Regions from separate parts of the Streptomyces sp. NPDC047049 genome, predicted to be linked through region 4. Evidence: riboswitches for the same ligand, from Rfam matches in the RefSeq annotation. Region 4 holds a riboswitch; each other region holds the start of a gene.
The links. Region 4 has a riboswitch for cobalamin ahead of ABZ851_RS19595 (cobalamin biosynthesis protein). Riboswitches for the same ligand answer to the same signal wherever they lie in the genome.
Positions count from the first base shown of each region.

Region 1: linked by a shared signal. The riboswitch ahead of metE (5-methyltetrahydropteroyltriglutamate--homocysteine S-methyltransferase) and the one ahead of ABZ851_RS19595 (cobalamin biosynthesis protein) in region 4 are both predicted to bind cobalamin.
Region 2: linked by a shared signal. The riboswitch ahead of ABZ851_RS07215 (HoxN/HupN/NixA family nickel/cobalt transporter) and the one ahead of ABZ851_RS19595 (cobalamin biosynthesis protein) in region 4 are both predicted to bind cobalamin.
Region 3: linked by a shared signal. The riboswitch ahead of ABZ851_RS27905 (CbtB-domain containing protein) and the one ahead of ABZ851_RS19595 (cobalamin biosynthesis protein) in region 4 are both predicted to bind cobalamin.

Region 1 is NZ_JBEYVM010000017.1:104,924-109,068, reverse strand. Features, by position in the region: gene metE (5-methyltetrahydropteroyltriglutamate--homocysteine S-methyltransferase) at 1-2,122, opposite strand, end outside; cobalamin riboswitch at 2,279-2,495, opposite strand; gene ABZ851_RS28870 (aldo/keto reductase) at 2,748-3,806, shown strand; gene ABZ851_RS28865 (tetratricopeptide repeat protein) at 4,109-4,145, opposite strand, start outside.
Region 2 is NZ_JBEYVM010000002.1:705,744-709,888, forward strand. Features, by position in the region: gene ABZ851_RS07210 (VOC family protein) at 1-406, shown strand, start outside; gene ABZ851_RS07215 (HoxN/HupN/NixA family nickel/cobalt transporter) at 474-1,670, opposite strand; cobalamin riboswitch at 1,668-1,880, opposite strand; gene ABZ851_RS07220 (alpha/beta fold hydrolase) at 2,045-2,893, opposite strand; gene ABZ851_RS07225 (MarR family winged helix-turn-helix transcriptional regulator) at 2,890-3,501, opposite strand; gene ABZ851_RS07230 (hypothetical protein) at 3,665-4,090, shown strand; gene ABZ851_RS07235 (nucleoside/nucleotide kinase family protein) at 4,047-4,145, opposite strand, start outside.
Region 3 is NZ_JBEYVM010000016.1:65,809-69,953, reverse strand. Features, by position in the region: gene ABZ851_RS27920 (creatininase family protein) at 1-733, opposite strand, end outside; gene ribA (GTP cyclohydrolase II) at 849-1,529, shown strand; gene ABZ851_RS27910 (CbtA family protein) at 1,703-2,452, opposite strand; gene ABZ851_RS27905 (CbtB-domain containing protein) at 2,468-2,686, opposite strand; cobalamin riboswitch at 2,730-2,895, opposite strand; gene ABZ851_RS27900 (histidine phosphatase family protein) at 2,996-3,568, shown strand; gene ABZ851_RS27895 (SPW repeat protein) at 3,705-4,145, shown strand.
Region 4 is NZ_JBEYVM010000008.1:9,067-13,211, forward strand. Features, by position in the region: gene ABZ851_RS19585 (VWA domain-containing protein) at 1-971, opposite strand, end outside; gene ABZ851_RS19590 (hypothetical protein) at 977-1,420, opposite strand; cobalamin riboswitch at 1,626-1,777, shown strand; gene ABZ851_RS19595 (cobalamin biosynthesis protein) at 1,909-2,970, shown strand; gene ABZ851_RS19600 (cobyric acid synthase) at 2,981-4,145, shown strand, end outside.

The sequences.
Region 1 (4,145 bases), on a different contig from region 4:
TGTCATGGACACCGGGTCCCACCTCGCGCGGATATCCCGCCGTGGCGAGCTCCCCGGCGACCTGCATATGGGAGCGGGCCGCCTCCAGACTGATGACATCGGCGTCGAGATCGTCGATGGCGCGCAGGATGTCGCCGAACTCCGCGTAGCACATGTGCGTGTGGATCTGGGTGTCCGGACGGACCCCGCCGGTGGTGAGGCGGAACGCCTCGGTGGCCCAGTCCAGGTACGCGGACTGGCCGGCGGCGCGCAGGGGCAGGGTTTCGCGCAGTGCGGGCTCGTCGACCTGGATGACCGACGTTCCCGCCGCCTCCAGGTCACGCACCTCGTCGCGCAGGGCGAGGGCCACCTGCCGGGCGGTCTCGCCCAGCGGCTGGTCGTCGCGGACGAAGGACCAGGCGAGCATGGTGACCGGGCCGGTGAGCATGCCCTTGACGGGCCGGTCGGTGAGCGACTGGGCGTAAGTCGTCCAGCGGACCGTCATCGGCTCCGGCCGGGAGATGTCCCCGGCCAGGACCGGCGGGCGGACGTAGCGGGTGCCGTAGGACTGCACCCAGCCGTGCCGGGTGGCGAGGTAGCCGGTGAGCTGTTCGGCGAAGTACTGCACCATGTCGTTGCGCTCCGGCTCTCCGTGCACCAGGACATCGAGGCCGGCCTTCTCCTGGAAGGCCAGAACCTCGCGGATCTCGGCCGCGATGCGCTCCTCGTAGCCCGCGGTGCCGATCCGCCCGGCCCGCAGGTCGGCGCGGGCCGTGCGCAGTTCGGCGGTCTGCGGGAACGAGCCGATGGTGGTGGTCGGCAGCGGCGGCAGCCCGAGGTGGGCGCGCTGGGCGGCACTCCGCTCGGCGTACGCCTGCGAACGGCGGCCGTCGGCATCGGTGACGGCCGCGGCGCGGGCGCGCACGGCCGGGTCGTGGGTGAGGGCGGAACGCGTACGGGAGGCCAGGCCGGCGCGGTTGGCGGCGAGTTCGGCGGCGATGGCGCCGGTGCCCCGGGCCAGACCGCGCGCCAGCGTCACGACCTCCGCCGTCTTCTGTCGGGCGAAGGCCAGCCAGCGGGCGATCTGCGGGTCGATATCGCGCTCGGCGGCGGCGTCCAGCGGGACGTGCAGCAGGGAGCAGGAGGTCGACACATCGACCCGCTCGGCCAGGCCGAGGAGCGTGCCCACCGTGGCCAGCGACTTCCCGAGGTCGTTGATCCACACATTGCGGCCGTCGACGACACCGGCGACCAGCCGCTTGCCGGGCAGTCCGCCGACCGCCGCCAGCTCCCCGAGGTTGCCGGCCGCGGCGCCGGTGAAGTCCAGCGCCAGCCCCTCGACGGGCGCCTTCGCCAGTACCGGCAGCGCCTCGCCCAGCCGGTCGAAGTACGAGGCGACCAGCAGCTGGGGACGGTCGACGAGGGAGCCGAGGTCGCGGTAGGCGCGGGCCGTGGCGTTCAGCTCGGCGGGGGAGCGGTCCTGCACCAGCGCCGGTTCGTCCAGCTGCACCCACTTGGCGCCGGCCGCCCGCAGATCGGCAAGGACCTCGGCGTAGACGGGCAGCAGCCGGTCGAGCAGCGTCAGCGGATCAAAACCGGGCGCCACACCGGGCGCGGGCTTGGCCAGCAGCAGATAGGTGACCGGCCCGACGAGGACCGGACGAGCGGTCAGACCGAGACCCAGCGCCTCGGTCAGCTCGGCGACCTGCTTGGCGGAGTCCGCGGCGAAGACCGTGTCCGGCCCCAACTCCGGTACCAGGTAGTGGTAGTTGGTGTCGAACCACTTGGTCATCTCCAGCGGCGCCACCTCCTGTGTGCCGCGGGCCATCGCGAAGTAGCCGTCGAGGGCGTCGTCGGCGACGGCGGCGCGGTGGCGGTCCGGGACGGCGCCGACCATGACGCTGGTGTCCAGCACATGGTCGTAGTACGAGAAGTCGCCGGTCGGCACCTCGTGGACACCGGCCTCGGCGAGCTGCCGCCAATTGCCGCGGCGCAGTCCGGCGGCGGTGGCGCGCAGGGCGTCGGCGCCGACGCGGCCCTTCCAGTAGCCCTCGATGGCCTTCTTCAGTTCACGGTTCGGCCCCTGACGGGGGTAGCCGTGCACGGTGGCGCGTGCTGCCGCGGCTGCGGACGTGCTGGTCACGGAACTCTCCTTCGCGAGTATGTCTCCATGGACCACGGGACGGGTCGAGGACGCGAAGGGACGGCGATCCGGACGGGCCCCGGCGCCAACAAGCCGGACGTACCCGTCTGATGTCCGCCGACCCGCCCTCGAGGTCACCGAGATCTCCCCGCGCACCGGTCGCACGGGGGCACTGGCAGGTCTTCGGACTCGCGGGCACATCCACCAAGGCGGACATCTACTGGCCGTCGCTTCCCAGACCCGGCCGGGCCCAGTGCGTATGACGGCGGTCGTTCCCACTCACCGCTGCGGGGCAGTCCCGGACTTCCACCGGGTTCCCTCTTACGACGCGCCTGCCTGGCGGACAGGGCGAACCATTGCCCGGCCCACCCTAGGGCATGGGTTCCCGGGGGTGTCTCCGTAAAGGATGTTCCCCAGGACATGGCTCCGTAGGGGGTGTTCCTCGGGGACGTCTCCCCAGGGCACACCGGCAGGGCCCGCTCGCCCGCTCGCTCGCCCGCCCGGTCCACGCCGCCGAAGAGGCCGGAACCGGACCCCCACGCCCGGCCGCGCCTTGCGTTGGAGGGCGCTCCAGCTCCTAGCGTGAACGCACTACCGGAGAGCTGCGCTGATCGAAGGGAACCACGTGCGCTACACACTGTTCGGCAGGACCGGCCTGCGGGTGAGCGAGCTGAGCCTGGGGGCGATGACCATCGGCGAGGACTGGGGCTGGGGCGCCGCCAAGGACACCAGCCGCCGGATCCTGGACGCCTACGCCGAGGCCGGCGGCAACTTCGTCGACACCGCCAACAACTACACCGACGGCACCTCGGAGCGGATCCTGGGGGAACTGCTCGAAGGCCGCCGGGACCGCTTCGTGCTGGCGAGCAAATACACCTGCGCGACCCGCAAGGGCGATGTGAACGCGGCGGGCAACCACCGCAAGAACCTGGTCCGGTCGGTGGAGGAGAGCCTGGAGCGCATGCGCACCGACCATCTCGATGTGCTGTGGGTGCACGCACGGGACAACTTCACGCCCGTGGAGGAGGTGATGCGGGCGCTCGACGACCTGGTGCGCTCGGGAAAGGTGCTCTACCTCGGCGTCTCCGACTGGCCCGCCTGGGAGATCGCGCAGGCGAACACCCTCGCCGAGCTGCGCGGCTGGACCGCGTTCGCCGGCTCGCAGCTGCGCTACAACCTGCTGGAGCGGACGCCGGAGCGCGAACTGCTGCCGCAGGCCCGCGCCTTCGACCTGGCCGTACTGGCCTGGGCGCCGCTCGCGGCCGGCCGGCTCACCGGTAAGTACCGCCGCGGGGAGAAGGGCCGGCTGCATGCCGTCGGCGAGGCGGACCGGTCGGACCACCACACCGAGGAGACCGTCACCGCGGTGCTGGAGATCGCCGAGCAGGGCGGCTGGAGCCCGGCGCAGGTGGCGCTGGCGTGGCTGCGCGGCCGGCCCGGCAACATCATCCCGATCATCGCCGCCACCAAGGAGAGCCAGCTGCTCGACAACCTCGCCGCGGTGGAGGTCACGCTCGACGCCGACGCGCAGGCGCGGCTCGACCGGTGCAGCGCGGTACCGCTGGGCTTCCCGCACGACTTCCTGCGGGAGCCGGGCATCACCGAGAACGTCTACGGCGACCGCTGGGCCGAGATCGACGACCGGCGCTCCACCTACCGCCGGACGACGAGCGAGATCCGCTGACCGGCGCTGCCACTGCCTCCGCCTCGCGACGCACGGAGTGGCGTCGGCGCCCGGGCGGCCGGACACCCTTGCCATTGGTACTGGGACAGCTGCCTTGGTAATCCGGCCGGGCACCGCTCTTGCGCTGGTCGGTGGTGGCGTGCTGGTGGTGAGCGCCTGCAGCCCTGCCGACGGTGCGCGCGGCATCCAACTGTGCGCACCGCTCGTCGTTGTAGGCACTGGGCGGCACGTACGGAAACGGCGGCGGGCCGCGCCGTCGCGGTGGTGCGACGACCCGGCCCTGGCCAGGTGAGCGAGGGGGATCAGCTCGAGTAGCGGCTCAGCAGCCCCTGGGAAGCC
Region 2 (4,145 bases), on a different contig from region 4:
GATGGAGGTGCCGGGACGGGCTGCTTTCCTCAGTGCTCGCGGCTCACTCAACGATCACGATCTGGCACTGTTCGCGGTGGGAGCACAGGCACCGGGACCCGAGGCCGGGCGGGTCGGGCTCTACCACCTGGCCTGGGAGATCGGCACGCTCGGTGAGCTGGTCGCGGCCCATGCGCAGCTCGTCGAGCGGGGTGCGCTGGTGGGATCGAGTGATCACCTCGTTGCCAAGTCGCTGTACGCCAAGGATCCGGACGGCAACGAGTTCGAGGTGATGTGGCGGGTCCCGCGGGAGGACTGGCCGGGACCGGACCAGCCGGAGCGGCTGCGGCCACTCGATCTGGCGGAGGCGCTGCAGCGCTGGGGACCGGATCTGGCGACGGGGGCGGCGGCCGGCTCGGCCACCTGAAGGGGCGGCGGTGTCCCGGCGCCACTACGGGCGCCGGGAGGTCTGCGGGGCGTAGGGCCCACGCGCCTCAGGAGTCCGGCGTGGCAGGCCCGTCCGGGTCCGCCTGCTCCGTCGGCCGGGTTCGCTGTGCTCGTTCCGCCCGCTCCGCCCAGCGCTTTTCGACGCCGGTCAGTCGCCAGTACGCCAGCGCCGCGGCCCACACCACCACGAACAGGCCGACGATGAGGAAGCCGACATTGTCGAGGTCGAGGCCGGAAATCCAGCCGGTCAGCGGGTCGTTGAGGGCGAGTTTCTCGTGCAGCACGGTCACCAGCTCGATCGTGCCGATGAAGAAGGCGACGGCGATCGACAGGCCGGTGATGGTGAGGTTGTAGTAGACCTTGCGCACCGGGTTGGAGAACGCCCACTGGTAGGCGAAGTTCATGAAGGTGCCGTCGAGGGTGTCGAAGAGGCTCATGCCGGCGGCGAAGAGCAGCGGCAGGCACAGCACGGCGTACCAGGGCAGGCCGGCCGCGGCGCCGCTGCCCGCCATCACCATCAGCGTCACTTCGGTCGCGGTGTCGAAGCCGAGCCCGAAGAGGAAGCCGAGCGGGAACATCTGGCCGGGACGGGAGATCGAGCGGGTGAACCGTCCCAGGAAGCGGTTCATGAAGCCGCGCGAGTCGAGGCGCTGCTCCAGCTCGGCCTCGTCGTAGTGGCCGTTGCGCATACCGCGGAAGACCCGCCAGATCCCGGCCAGCGCGATCAGGTTGAGGGCGGCGATGAGGTAGAGAAAGCTCCCCGAGATCGTGGTGCCGATCGTGCCGAGGATCTGGTGCGTACGGGACTCGTCGTTGAGCAGCGTGCCGGCGAGCTGGGCGCCGCCCGTCACCAGGGCCGCCATCACGACGACCACGCTGGAGTGGCCCAGGGCGAACCAGAAGCCGACCGAGACCGGCCGCTTGCCGTCGGCCATCAGCTTGCGGGTGGTGTTGTCGATGGCGGCGATGTGGTCGGCGTCGAAGGCGTGCCGCATCCCGAGGGTGTAGGCGGTGACGCCGAGCCCCACGCCGAATACCTGGCTGCCCACGGCGTAGTGGTGCGGCACCACGAGCAGGAAGAGCACGCCGAAGGCGATGACGTGGAGGCCGGTTATGACGGCCATCAGGCCCGCGGTGCGGACGGTGTCCTGCCGGCGCCAGCGGAACGCCGCGGAGGCAGGGGTGGTCGGGGTATCGGTGGACAGGGCCATCCGGCGGTCACGCTCCAGCACCTCGTGGATCACTTCGTGAGATGCCGTGGCCGGTCTCCTGGCTTACGGGTGCACGCGCCCGCCCCGCCTTCCCGGCCGCGGTCGCGGTCAGTGGCGCCGCAGGCGCGCCGTGCGCCTGCGGAAGGGGCGGAAACTCCCCGATCACAGTGGCGAGGGCCGCTCCGGTCTGGAACCCCAAGGTCCGTCACCGGCTTCCCGAACACCACGGCCCGGTCACTCTAACTGCCGGGGGGTGGTCGCTGCGGCCCCGGTCGCCTTTTGCGCCGGCGGTCTCGGGGAGGGAGTCGTGGTCCGCGGCGGAGCAGCAGACCGCGGCAGTCCTCAGCAAGCCTCAGCCTCAGCAGGCCGCAGTGGGCCCCAGCGGTCCGCAGTGCCCTCAGCAGCCCTCAGTAGTCCAGGGAGGAGAGGAAGGCGTGGAGTTCGTGGTCGAAGAGTGCGGTGTTCTCCAGATTGACCATATGCGCCGCGCCCGGTATCCGGACTCTTCGGGCGCCGGGAACGGTCAGCGTGATCGCATGGGCATTGGCGGAGATGTCCCTGCTGTCGAGGTCGCCGTCGAACACGACGGTGGGCACCCGTATCTCGCTCAGGCGGTCGGCGGCGCCGGCTTCAAGGGGTATGCCGGCGCCCGCACCCTCGGCATGGACCTCCACATTGGCCTCGGCCGAGGCGCGCATCCGCTCACGGAATCCCGGGTGCACCGCAAAGGGCTCGCGGTGCGGTCCGTCCACCCACATCCGCAGGAAGTGCTCGACATAGCGTTCCGCGCCGTCCGGTGCGCCGATCGCCGCCACCTGCGCCTTGATGTGTTCCAGGAGGAAGGGGTCGGTGAAGGCGCGGCCGCTGATGCCGGGGGAGGCGAGCGCGAGGGCCGTCACCCGCTCCGGGCGGGCTATGGCCGTGTCGAGCGCGACCCGCGCGCCATGGGAGAGGCCGACGAGGACGGCGTCGGGAACATCGAGGGCGTCGAGCAGGGCGCACAGGTCGTCGTGGTTCGCGTAGTCCCCGGTGACGGTCGAGGACAGGCCGTGACCGCGGAAGTCGTAACGGATCGCGCGCAGGCCGGAGTTCACCAGCCAGGCGAACTGCTCGTCCCACATGTGCTGGTCGAGCATGCCGCCGTGGAGCAGCACCACCGCGGGGCCCGAGCCGGCCGTTTCGTAGAACAGCTCACCGTCGTCGACCGGCACGAGCCCGTTGTCGATCTCGGACCAGTCGGTGATTCCTCGGGTCATCTTGCGGGCCGTCCTTTGTGTACCGGATGCGATGAGGTGGGCGTGATGCCATTGTCGTCGCTCTTGCCGCTGCTGCCGCAACTGCCGGTTTCCTCCGGTGTTACGCGTGAACCGTCCGCCAGCTGCCGGAACTCCTCGCCGAGCCGGTCCAGAACGTGCAGCGTCGTGCGGACGTCCTCGGCGGACAGGTCGGTCAGCCGCTGCCTCAGCTCCGCCGCCTCGGATTCCCGGACACCGCGTATCGCCTCCGTGCCCTCGTCGGTGAGCCGGATCAGGGACGAGCGGCGGTGTGCGGGGTTCGGGGCGGTCACGACCAGGCCCAGCTCGACGGCGTGGTTCACCCAGCGCTGCACCGGCTGCCGGTCGAGCCCCATCCCGCGCGCCAACTGCGGCACGGTGCGCGGGCCTTCGGCGCGCAGCGCGTCCAGCAGCGCGTGCTCGCCGGCGGTCATGCCCGTGCCCACCAGCTCGTGTTCCACCGCGCGGACGACCGTGCGATGCAGCGGCCACAGGCGTCGGAGGACGCCGTACAGCAGGTCTTCGGTGGGCGACGGCTCTCCGCCGTCGGCGTTTTTCGCGTCTCCGGCAGGCTTCTCACTGACACTCATGATGTCAGGATGACATCGCTGATGTCGTTTGGGAAGGGGGGCTTCGCGGAAAGAAAGAGAAAGGAAGAGGAGGGAGAAGGCGGCGGGGTGACAGGGGCTCGTGCGGCCGGTCGATGGGGAGCAGTCGCTGAGAAGCGACGAGGGAAAGAGAAGGGGACGGTGGATGAAGGTCGGTTTGTTGCGTGCGGTCGGGGTGGCCACGGCCGTGTACGGAGTGGCGGTGGCGGCGCTGCCCGAGCTGCTGGCCCGGCCCTCCGGGCTGGCCGACGCCCGGGGGCGGACCGGGCCGGCGACCCGTACCGCACTGCGCCCGCTGGCCTGGCGGGACGCGGTGAGCGGGCTGGCGATGACGCTGGCTCCGGAAGGGCCGGCTCTGCGTACCGCCGCGTATGTGCGGATCGCGGCGGACTTCGGGGACGCCGTCCTGCTCGGTGCGACGCTGCCGGGGCGCGGCCGGAAGCTGTCGGCGGTGGCGGTGTCCGTCGGATGGGGTGCGCTGTCGGTGGCCGGGCTGCTCGCCGACCGGCGGCGGTGGGGGAGCGGGGTCATGCGCTCGGTGGAGGTGGGGCCTCTTCGGGTGCGAAGGTGATGACGAGGTCGGCGCGGTCGCGGGTGGCCGCCACCACACGGGCGTTGGCCTCGTC
Region 3 (4,145 bases), on a different contig from region 4:
CGCCGAACAGCGCGGCATATTCGTCGAATGCCTCGACCAGGCCGGCCAGCAATTCCCGTCCCTTGTGGGCGGAGGCCAGCGACGGGCGCCCGATGACCCCGGATTCGGTATACGCCGGCATGCCGAGCGTGAGCAGGTGCTTCCGGTCATCGGCGACGCAATCCGCCGATTCGTAGCCTTCCTTGACCAATTCGGGATGGGCGTACAGCAGAATGGACGTCTCGGCCTCTCCGGCATGCATATCGGTGTGCCCGGAGGTCTGCACCCCGGCCCGGGTGCGCGCGGCGTCCCAGTCGGCCGATCCGGGGAAGAGCGCCATCCGCATGCCGCGCCCCGCGGATTCCTGAACGACATTGCGCAGCACGTAATTTCCACCGTGTCCGTTCACGAGAATCAACGTGCCGATACCGGACTTGCGGAGCGAATCAGCGATGTCCGTGACGACCGCATGCAGGGTGCGCGCCGAAATGCTCACCGTCCCCGGCCAGGCGGCGTGTTCGTGGGAACAGGACACCGTCAGCGGCGGCAGCAGCTGCACGGGACGGCCGGCGGCCACCTCCCGGGCGATGGTGCAGGCGATGACGGTATCGGTGGTCAACGGCAGGAAGTCACCGTGTTGTTCGAAGCTGCCGATGGGCAGCACGGCCATCGTCGGCCGCCGTGTCCGTACGTCCTGTGTGGTGTCCGCCGGCAACAGGCCGGGCGCCGGAGTCGGGTGTCCCGAAGCGGTCATCGTGTGCTGCGGCCTTTCGTCGCTGACCCACCGAGTCATGGTTCTCGCAGCATACTTGTTGTGTTCTGAGTGACTACCGTCGATCCATTCCCGCCGCGGGTACGATCGCGCCATGATGGACGCCGACAACGATGCCCGCCCCGACCTCCGTGTCGCAATCGATGATGCCCTCGGCCGCAAACCCGATGTGGAACAGGTGGTGACGGCCAGGCTGCCCACCACATATGGTGAATTCCTCGCCGTCGGCTATCTGGACCGCCGTACCGGGATCGAGCAAGTAGCTCTGGTCCACGGTGAGGTCGGGGGAGAGACGGTGCTGACCCGGGTGCATTCGGAATGCCTCACCGGTGATGTCTTCTCCTCCAGCCACTGTGAATGCGGCGATCAATTGGACGCCGCGCTACGGGCGATCGTGGCGGAAGGGCGCGGCATTCTGGTCTATCTCCAGGGCCACGAGGGCCGGGGGATCGGCCTGTTGGCCAAGCTCCGGGCGATGAAGCTGCAGGAGGGCGGGCTGGACACGGTCGAGGCGAACATCGCGCTCGGGCTGCCGGTCGACGCCCGTGACTACGCCGTCGCCGCGGAGATGCTGCTGGACCTCGGCGTCCGGTCGGTGCGGCTGCTGTCGAACAATCCGCGCAAGCGCGAGGCGCTGCTGCGGCACGGCATCGCCGTCGCCGAACAGGTCCCGCTGCTGATGACGCCCCGTGCGGAGAACATCCGCTACCTCCGCGCCAAACGGGAGCGCCTGGACCACGATCTGCCGCATCTGGACGGCATCCCCGGCCTGTCCTGAAGGTCCTCACGAGGCGCGGCGCCCCGTGCGTGCGGCCGCTTGAGGACACGCCCCGCACCACGGGAAACGCACCACAGGGAACCGCGCCACGGGAACCCGCACCACGGGAACCCCCACCACGGGAAAGGGCCCGCGACATCCGGCGTCGCGGGCCCTTCCTCGGTCACGCGGGATCAGGAGACGGCGGGTGCCGCCTCGGCCGCGGTGGCCCGGGACCGGGTCGGCACGACCCGCTCCGCGAGGTGGCCGAAGACCAGCCCGAAGGCGCTCCACAGCACCAGTTGAATGGTGATCGCCGACAGCCGGAACTGCCAGAGCAGCGTGGCCGAGAAGTCGTGCGGCACCTCGTTGACGGCCGGCAGGAACGCATAGGCGAGGCCGATGGCGACGACGAACGCGGCGCCGGCCGCGACCGCCGCGTACCAGTTGCCCAGCTGCGGAGCCAGCCGCCGGCCGAGGATCGTGGCGGCGACGGCCAGCAGGATGCCGAGCAGCATCATCAGGAAGTACAGGGCGGTGCGTTTGCCGATCGTGTCGGGGTCACCGACGGACGGCGGATTCGCCGGGTACTTCAGGAACGGGACGAGGTAGACGGCCAGCAGCGCCGCGCCGGAGAGCAGCGCGGCCGTGGCGCGGGCACCGAACCTGCCGATCCGCCCGAGGGCGAAGCAGAAGGCGAGTGCGGCGATGCCGCCCAGTGCCACGCCGTAGACCAGCACGCCGGTGGCCAGGCCCGCCGTGGACTGCACACCGCGGCTGACGACCTCCATCTCGTGTTCGTGGCTGTGTGCTTCCTCGAACGCGATGGCGGCGTCCACCTGCGGTTCGCCCAGCAGATAGGCGACGACGAGGGCCAGGACACCGGCGGCCAGACCGGCGAGCATCCCGCGCACCAGGAGGTTTCTGATGGTGACGGAGTTCATGGATGCGCCGTCCGATCAGTGGCAGGGGAAGCCGAGCAGGTGGCGCCCGTCGTGGACCCACTCGTGGACCTCCGTGCCGGAGAGCAGCGAGGTGGCGCCCTGCTCCGCGCCGATGAAGTACAGCAGAACGAGCATCAGGACGCCGAAGAACAGCGCCCAGGGGGCAATGGCTTTGAGGGGGAGCGGGGCCGGGGTGACGGCGCCGGTGGCCGGCGGTGCGATGGTCTGGGCCATGGCGGAACCTCCTGTGCGGGGAACTCGCGTCCCTGTTCGTGGAAGTGCGTAACGACATGCCGGGTCTGGCTCGCCCGGTTCCGGCCCTGTTGGGCTGGAAAAAACCGGACATACAGTGGCGCGACCGCGCCGGGATCCCACCGGCTTCCGTCATGTCGTCGTCAATATCATCGGGAACGTACCGCGAACCCGACCCCGGGCCAAGGCCGCGGAGGGGGCGGAGTGGTGCGGGGCGCGGCGCGTGGGCCGGGCAACTCCCTTGTGCGGGTACGGCGTTGCCGGTGCCGGTGAACAGCGAAAGAAGAGGTCATGACAACTCGGGTGATGTTGGTCTCACCGGCCGCGGGCGACGCCCAGCGCGAGGTGCGGTTCGACGACGACGGCCCGCTGAGCGAGGCCGGGCTGCGCCGCGTCCGGGAGGCGGCCGGAACGCTCGCCGCCGCCGGCCGGACCGTTGTCTCGCCCTCCGCCCGGTGCCGGAGCACGGCCGCGGAACTCGGTCTTCCGGTCCGTCCCGCGCCGGAGCTGGCGGGCTGTGCGATGGGTACCTGGCGCGGCCGCACCCTGGCGGAGGTCGCCGACGCCGAACCGCTCGCGGTGTCCGCCTGGCTGTCGGACCCGGACTTCGCGGGGCACGGCGGGGAGTCGCTGCGGCAGCTCTGCGACCGGGTCGGGGCCTGGCTGACGCGGATGGCGCCGGCCGCGGGCCGGGTGCTGGCCGTGGTCGAGCCGGATGTCGTCCGCGCGGCGGCGGTCTGCGCGCTCGGGGTTCCCGTGGAGGCGTTCTGGCGGCTGGATGTGCCGCCGCTGACCGTGACCGAGCTGAGCGGCCGCGGCGGGCGCTGGAATCTGGGTCTGGGGCGGGCGCCGGACCGCAGGTGACGGCGGTACGGCCGTTGTCCGGCAAAATTCGCTTGCCACTTCATCTACACATAAAGGCGACATAAGCGCAGAATAAAAAGTGCGAGGCCCGATGCCACGCGGAACGGCCAGACCGCGAGTGAAGGAGGCGAGTCGCATGGCCGACGTCTCACACCACAGGGGAGATCTCGCAGGTCACCCCGATGCTTCTGAGATGCAGGCTCGGTACGAGCGGGTGCTCGGCGGGCGTGACGTGGTACTCGTCGACGGGCCGGTGTTGCTGGTCGGTCTGTACTGCGCCGTCTCGCCCTGGATCCTCCACTTCACCGCCGCACAGCCGGCGCTCGTGACGCACAACCTCATCCTCGGTATCGCGATCGCCCTCCTGGCGGTCGGCTTCACGGTCACCCCGGAGCGGATGTACGGCCTGAGCGGCGCGATGTGCGCGATCGGTGTATGGATGATCATCTCGCCCTGGATCGTGGGCAGCAGCCCGGACGCCGGTGTCATCTGGAACAACGTCGTCATCGGTGCCCTGACGTTCCTGCTGGGTGCCATGTGTGTCGCCGCAGCGTCGAAGAGCCGTCGCGGCACGTGA
Region 4 (4,145 bases):
CGGGTGTTGGTCTCGGACATCTCGTAGTCGAAGGCGGCCTGGCGCAGCGCGGGTTCGGCCTCGGGAGCGGTGAGCAGCCGCAGTTCGAGGGCGGGCGGGCAGGGCGCCCCGTCGTTGGGGAGCTGGAGCAGGACGACGCCGGTGACGGCCGGTACGAAGATGATCGCCAGGATCAGCAGGAGTCCGGTCCAGCGCCGGAAGGACGACTTCAGCCTGCGGCGCAATCGGATCCGCAGCGGGGTCGGCGGGCGGGCCTCGGGGGTGGCGAAGGACAGGATGACGTCGTCGACGGTGTTCTGCTTCGCCGAGCGCGGCTCCCAGACGTCGCCCATCGGGGTCCGTTCACCGGCCAGTTGCTCCCGCAGCGCCCGGACCAGGTCCTCGAAGGTGACGAAGCGTTTGCCGGGGATGCCCTGTTCCAGGATCTGGACCAGGGCACGGTTGAAGACGCTGCCCCCGGTGGGTTCCTCGCCGCTGAAGATCCGGCGGTTGGGCTGCGCGGCCATCAGCAGCGAGGTGGGGTGGCGGCAGGAGTGGAAGGCCTCGCTCGCGTTGCCGGCGTAACAGCACTCCAGGACGATCACGATGCGGTCGGCCCGCGCGTTGTCCAGATAGGACAGCACGGTGTCCTGCCAGGAGACGGTCTTGTGCCGCCGTTCCGAGGCGCCGACCATGAGGTGCAGATTGCCGCCGTCGCTGCCCACCCGGCCGTGGCCGGAGAAGTACACCAGCAGCAGCCCGCGCGCCTCCTGGACGACGGTGTCCAGCGCCTGTTCCACCTCCCAGGGCTCCTGGGGCCGGCAGGTGACGACCTCGCCCTTGGTGAACAGATCGGTGCCGGGGGCGAGCAGAGCCCGCTCCAGCTTGCGGACGTTGTCCTTCACCGCGGGCAGCGGGCGCAGCGTGCGGTAGTCGTCGACGCTGATCAGCAGCGCCCGGTTGACCTTGCCCCGTGCGTCGTATTCGGACATCCGGCTCAGTCCCCGGAGGTGCTGCCGCTCCCGTCCGCCGGGCTGCCGGGATCGGGGCGTTCGGGGGCCGCGGTGGCCGGGCCCGTGTCGCCGAGCGCGTGCAGGTCCCCGTCACCGGCCCCGACCGCGACGGCGGGCCGCTCGCCGGTGTCGCGTTCCTCCCGGCGCCGGCGCAGCCACTCCTGCAGGGCGATGGTGAGACTTTTGGTGATCTCGCCGGTGACGGCGCCGATGATGACCAGGATCAGGTCGTCGAGGCCGGCGGCCATGTCACCGGGGCCGTCGTCGCTCTCGTCCGCCGGCCGCGGCCGGAGCAGCCAGTCGTGGCCGTGCCGGTCCAGCCACGGCTCGCGCTCCAGCCAGGCCCTGAGGTCTTCGAGGTCCTGGTCCGGATTGTTGGTGCCCGTGATCCTGAGGCGGATCTCGTGGCGGTCAGCGCTCTGCGGCATCCCCCGGCCCCCTTCCGGCGGCCCCGTCGCCACCGTGCACCACCAGATAGTGACGTGAGATCAGGGGCACGGGCAACCGTCTGTGACCTTCCTGCCACGCTGTGGCGTGCACCACAGCGCGTGCCACGGGGCAGCGTTGCAGGTCAAGGGCGAGTTGACGGGCATCGCGGGGCGTGGTGGACTGCCGGAGCCATTCGGCGACAGCTGAGGAAGTCCGGTGCGAATCCGGCGCGGTCCCGCCACTGTCACCGGGGAGCGTTCCTCCAGCGAAGGCCACGGTCCGCCTCGCGTACGTCCGATGACGTCCGCAGGGACTGGAAGGCCGGAGGACTCGCCGATCCGGGAGCCAGGAGACTCTTGTCGCCGTCACGTCGAGCCAGGGCGCGGACCCTGAGTGAGGACACACCGCCATGCCCGGCCGCCCTTCGAGATCTCCACTGCCCGCCGCCACAGGGTCCGTTGGACACGCCGCAGCGGCGGTCTGACCGGTGCGCGGCGAACACGCGGGATATGCGTGCGGCGCGGCCCTCGGCTTCCTCGGCGACCTGATCGCGGCGGACCCGCGGCGCGGCCATCCGGTGGCCGCCTTCGGACGGGCCGCGAGCGCCGTCGAACGCCGGCTGTGGCGCGATCACCGCGGATACGGGGCGGCGCACGCCCTGCTGTGCGCGGGCGGTGCCGCCGCCGGGGCCGCGCTGCTGGAGCGCGCCGTACGGGCCGCCGCGCCCGCTTCCCTGCGCGACGGCGCCCGGATCGCGCTGACCGGGGCGACGGTCTGGGCGGTGCTGGGCGGGACTTCGCTCGGCCGGGAGGCCCGGGCCGTCGGCGGTGCGCTGACGGCGGGTGACCTGGAGGTGGCGCGGGAGCGGCTGCCGCATCTGTGCGGCCGCGATCCCCAGGCTCTGGACGGGCCGCAGATGGCCCGCGCGGTGGTGGAGTCGGTCGCCGAGAACACCTCGGACGCCGTGGTCGGCGCCCTGGTGTGGGGCGCGCTGGGCGGGGTGCCCGGTCTGGTGGCGTTCCGGGCGGTGAACACCCTGGACGCGATGGTGGGGCACAAGTCGCCGCGCCACCGCCGCTTCGGCTGGGCCTCGGCCCGTCTCGACGACCTCGCCGGCTGGCCCGGCTCCCGGCTGACCGCCGCCCTGACCGTGCTCGCGGGTCCCGACCGGCGCGGTGCGCTGCGGGCCTGGCGGGCGGACGGCGGCGCCCATCCGAGCCCCAACGCGGGCCCGGTGGAGGCGTCGTTCGCGGGCGCGCTGGGCGTCCGGCTGGGCGGCACGCTGGCCTACGGCGGGCGGGTGGAGCACCGGCCGCAGCTCAACGGCGGGGCGCCGCCGGTCGCGGTGCCCGACATCGAACGGGCGGTGCGGCTCTCGCGCCGGGTGAGCGTCCTGGCGCTGGCGACGACGGTGGCGGCACGGCTGGCGGCCGGGGCGCTGTGGCGGGCCCCGGTGGCCGCCGTCCGGCCGGCCGCGGGTGCGGTAACGCGCAGGACCGTGCGGGCACTGGCGCGTACGGCTCACGACAGCCGGAGTCCCGGCGTATGAGGAGGACCCGGTGAACGGGCGGTTGAAGGCATCGGGCGGGGCCGTCGGCGGTGGCCTGTTGGTGGCCGGTACGACGTCCGACGCGGGCAAGAGCGTGGTGACGGCGGGCATCTGCCGCTGGCTGGCCCGGCAGGGCGTGCGGGTGGCGCCGTTCAAGGCGCAGAACATGTCGCTGAATTCGTTCGTCACGCGCGAGGGCGCGGAGATCGGGCGGGCCCAGGCGATGCAGGCGGCCGCCGCGCGGGTGGAGCCGACCGCGCTGATGAACCCCGTGCTGCTCAAGCCCGGCAGCGACCGCAGCAGTCAGGTGGTGCTGCTGGGGAAGCCGGTGGGCGAGCTCAGTGCCCGGGGCTACCACGAGGGCCGCCAGGAGCAGTTGCTCGGCACGGTCACCGACTGCCTGGCGGAGCTGCGGCGTACCCATGACGCGGTGATCTGCGAGGGCGCCGGCAGTCCGGCCGAGATCAACCTGCGGCGTACCGATCTCGTGAACATGGGGCTGGCGCGGGCCGCCCGGATCCCGGTGGTGGTGGTCGGTGACATCGACCGCGGCGGGGTGTTCGCCTCCTTCTTCGGCACCACCGCGCTGCTGTCCAAGGAGGACCAGGCGCTGGTCGCGGGGTACCTCGTCAACAAGTTCCGCGGCGATGTGACGCTGCTGGAGCCGGGCTTGGAGATGCTGCGCGGCCTCACCGGGCGGCGGACGCTGGGCGTGCTGCCCTTCTCGCACGGGCTCGGCATCGACGAGGAGGACGGACTGAGGGTGTCGCTGCGCGGTGCGGTGCGCGAGAGCGTGGTGGCTTTGCCGCACGGCGCGCAGGTGCTGCGGGTGGCGGTCTGTGCCGTCCCGCTGATGTCGAACTTCACGGACGTGGACGCGCTGGCCGCGGAGCCGGGCGTGGCGGTGCGGTTCGTGGACCGGGCCGAGGAGCTGGCCGACGCGGACCTGGTGGTGCTGCCGGGGACCCGGGGCACGGTCCGGGCGCTGGCGTGGCTGCGCGAGCGCGGGCTGGCGGACGCGGTCGTCCGGCGGGCCGCCGAGGGCCGCCCGGTGCTGGGCATCTGCGGCGGCTTCCAGATGCTGGGCGAGCGCATCGAGGACGACGTGGAGTCCAAGGCCGGCACGGTCGACGGGCTGGGGCTGCTGCCCGTGCGCGTACGGTTCGCGGCGGAGA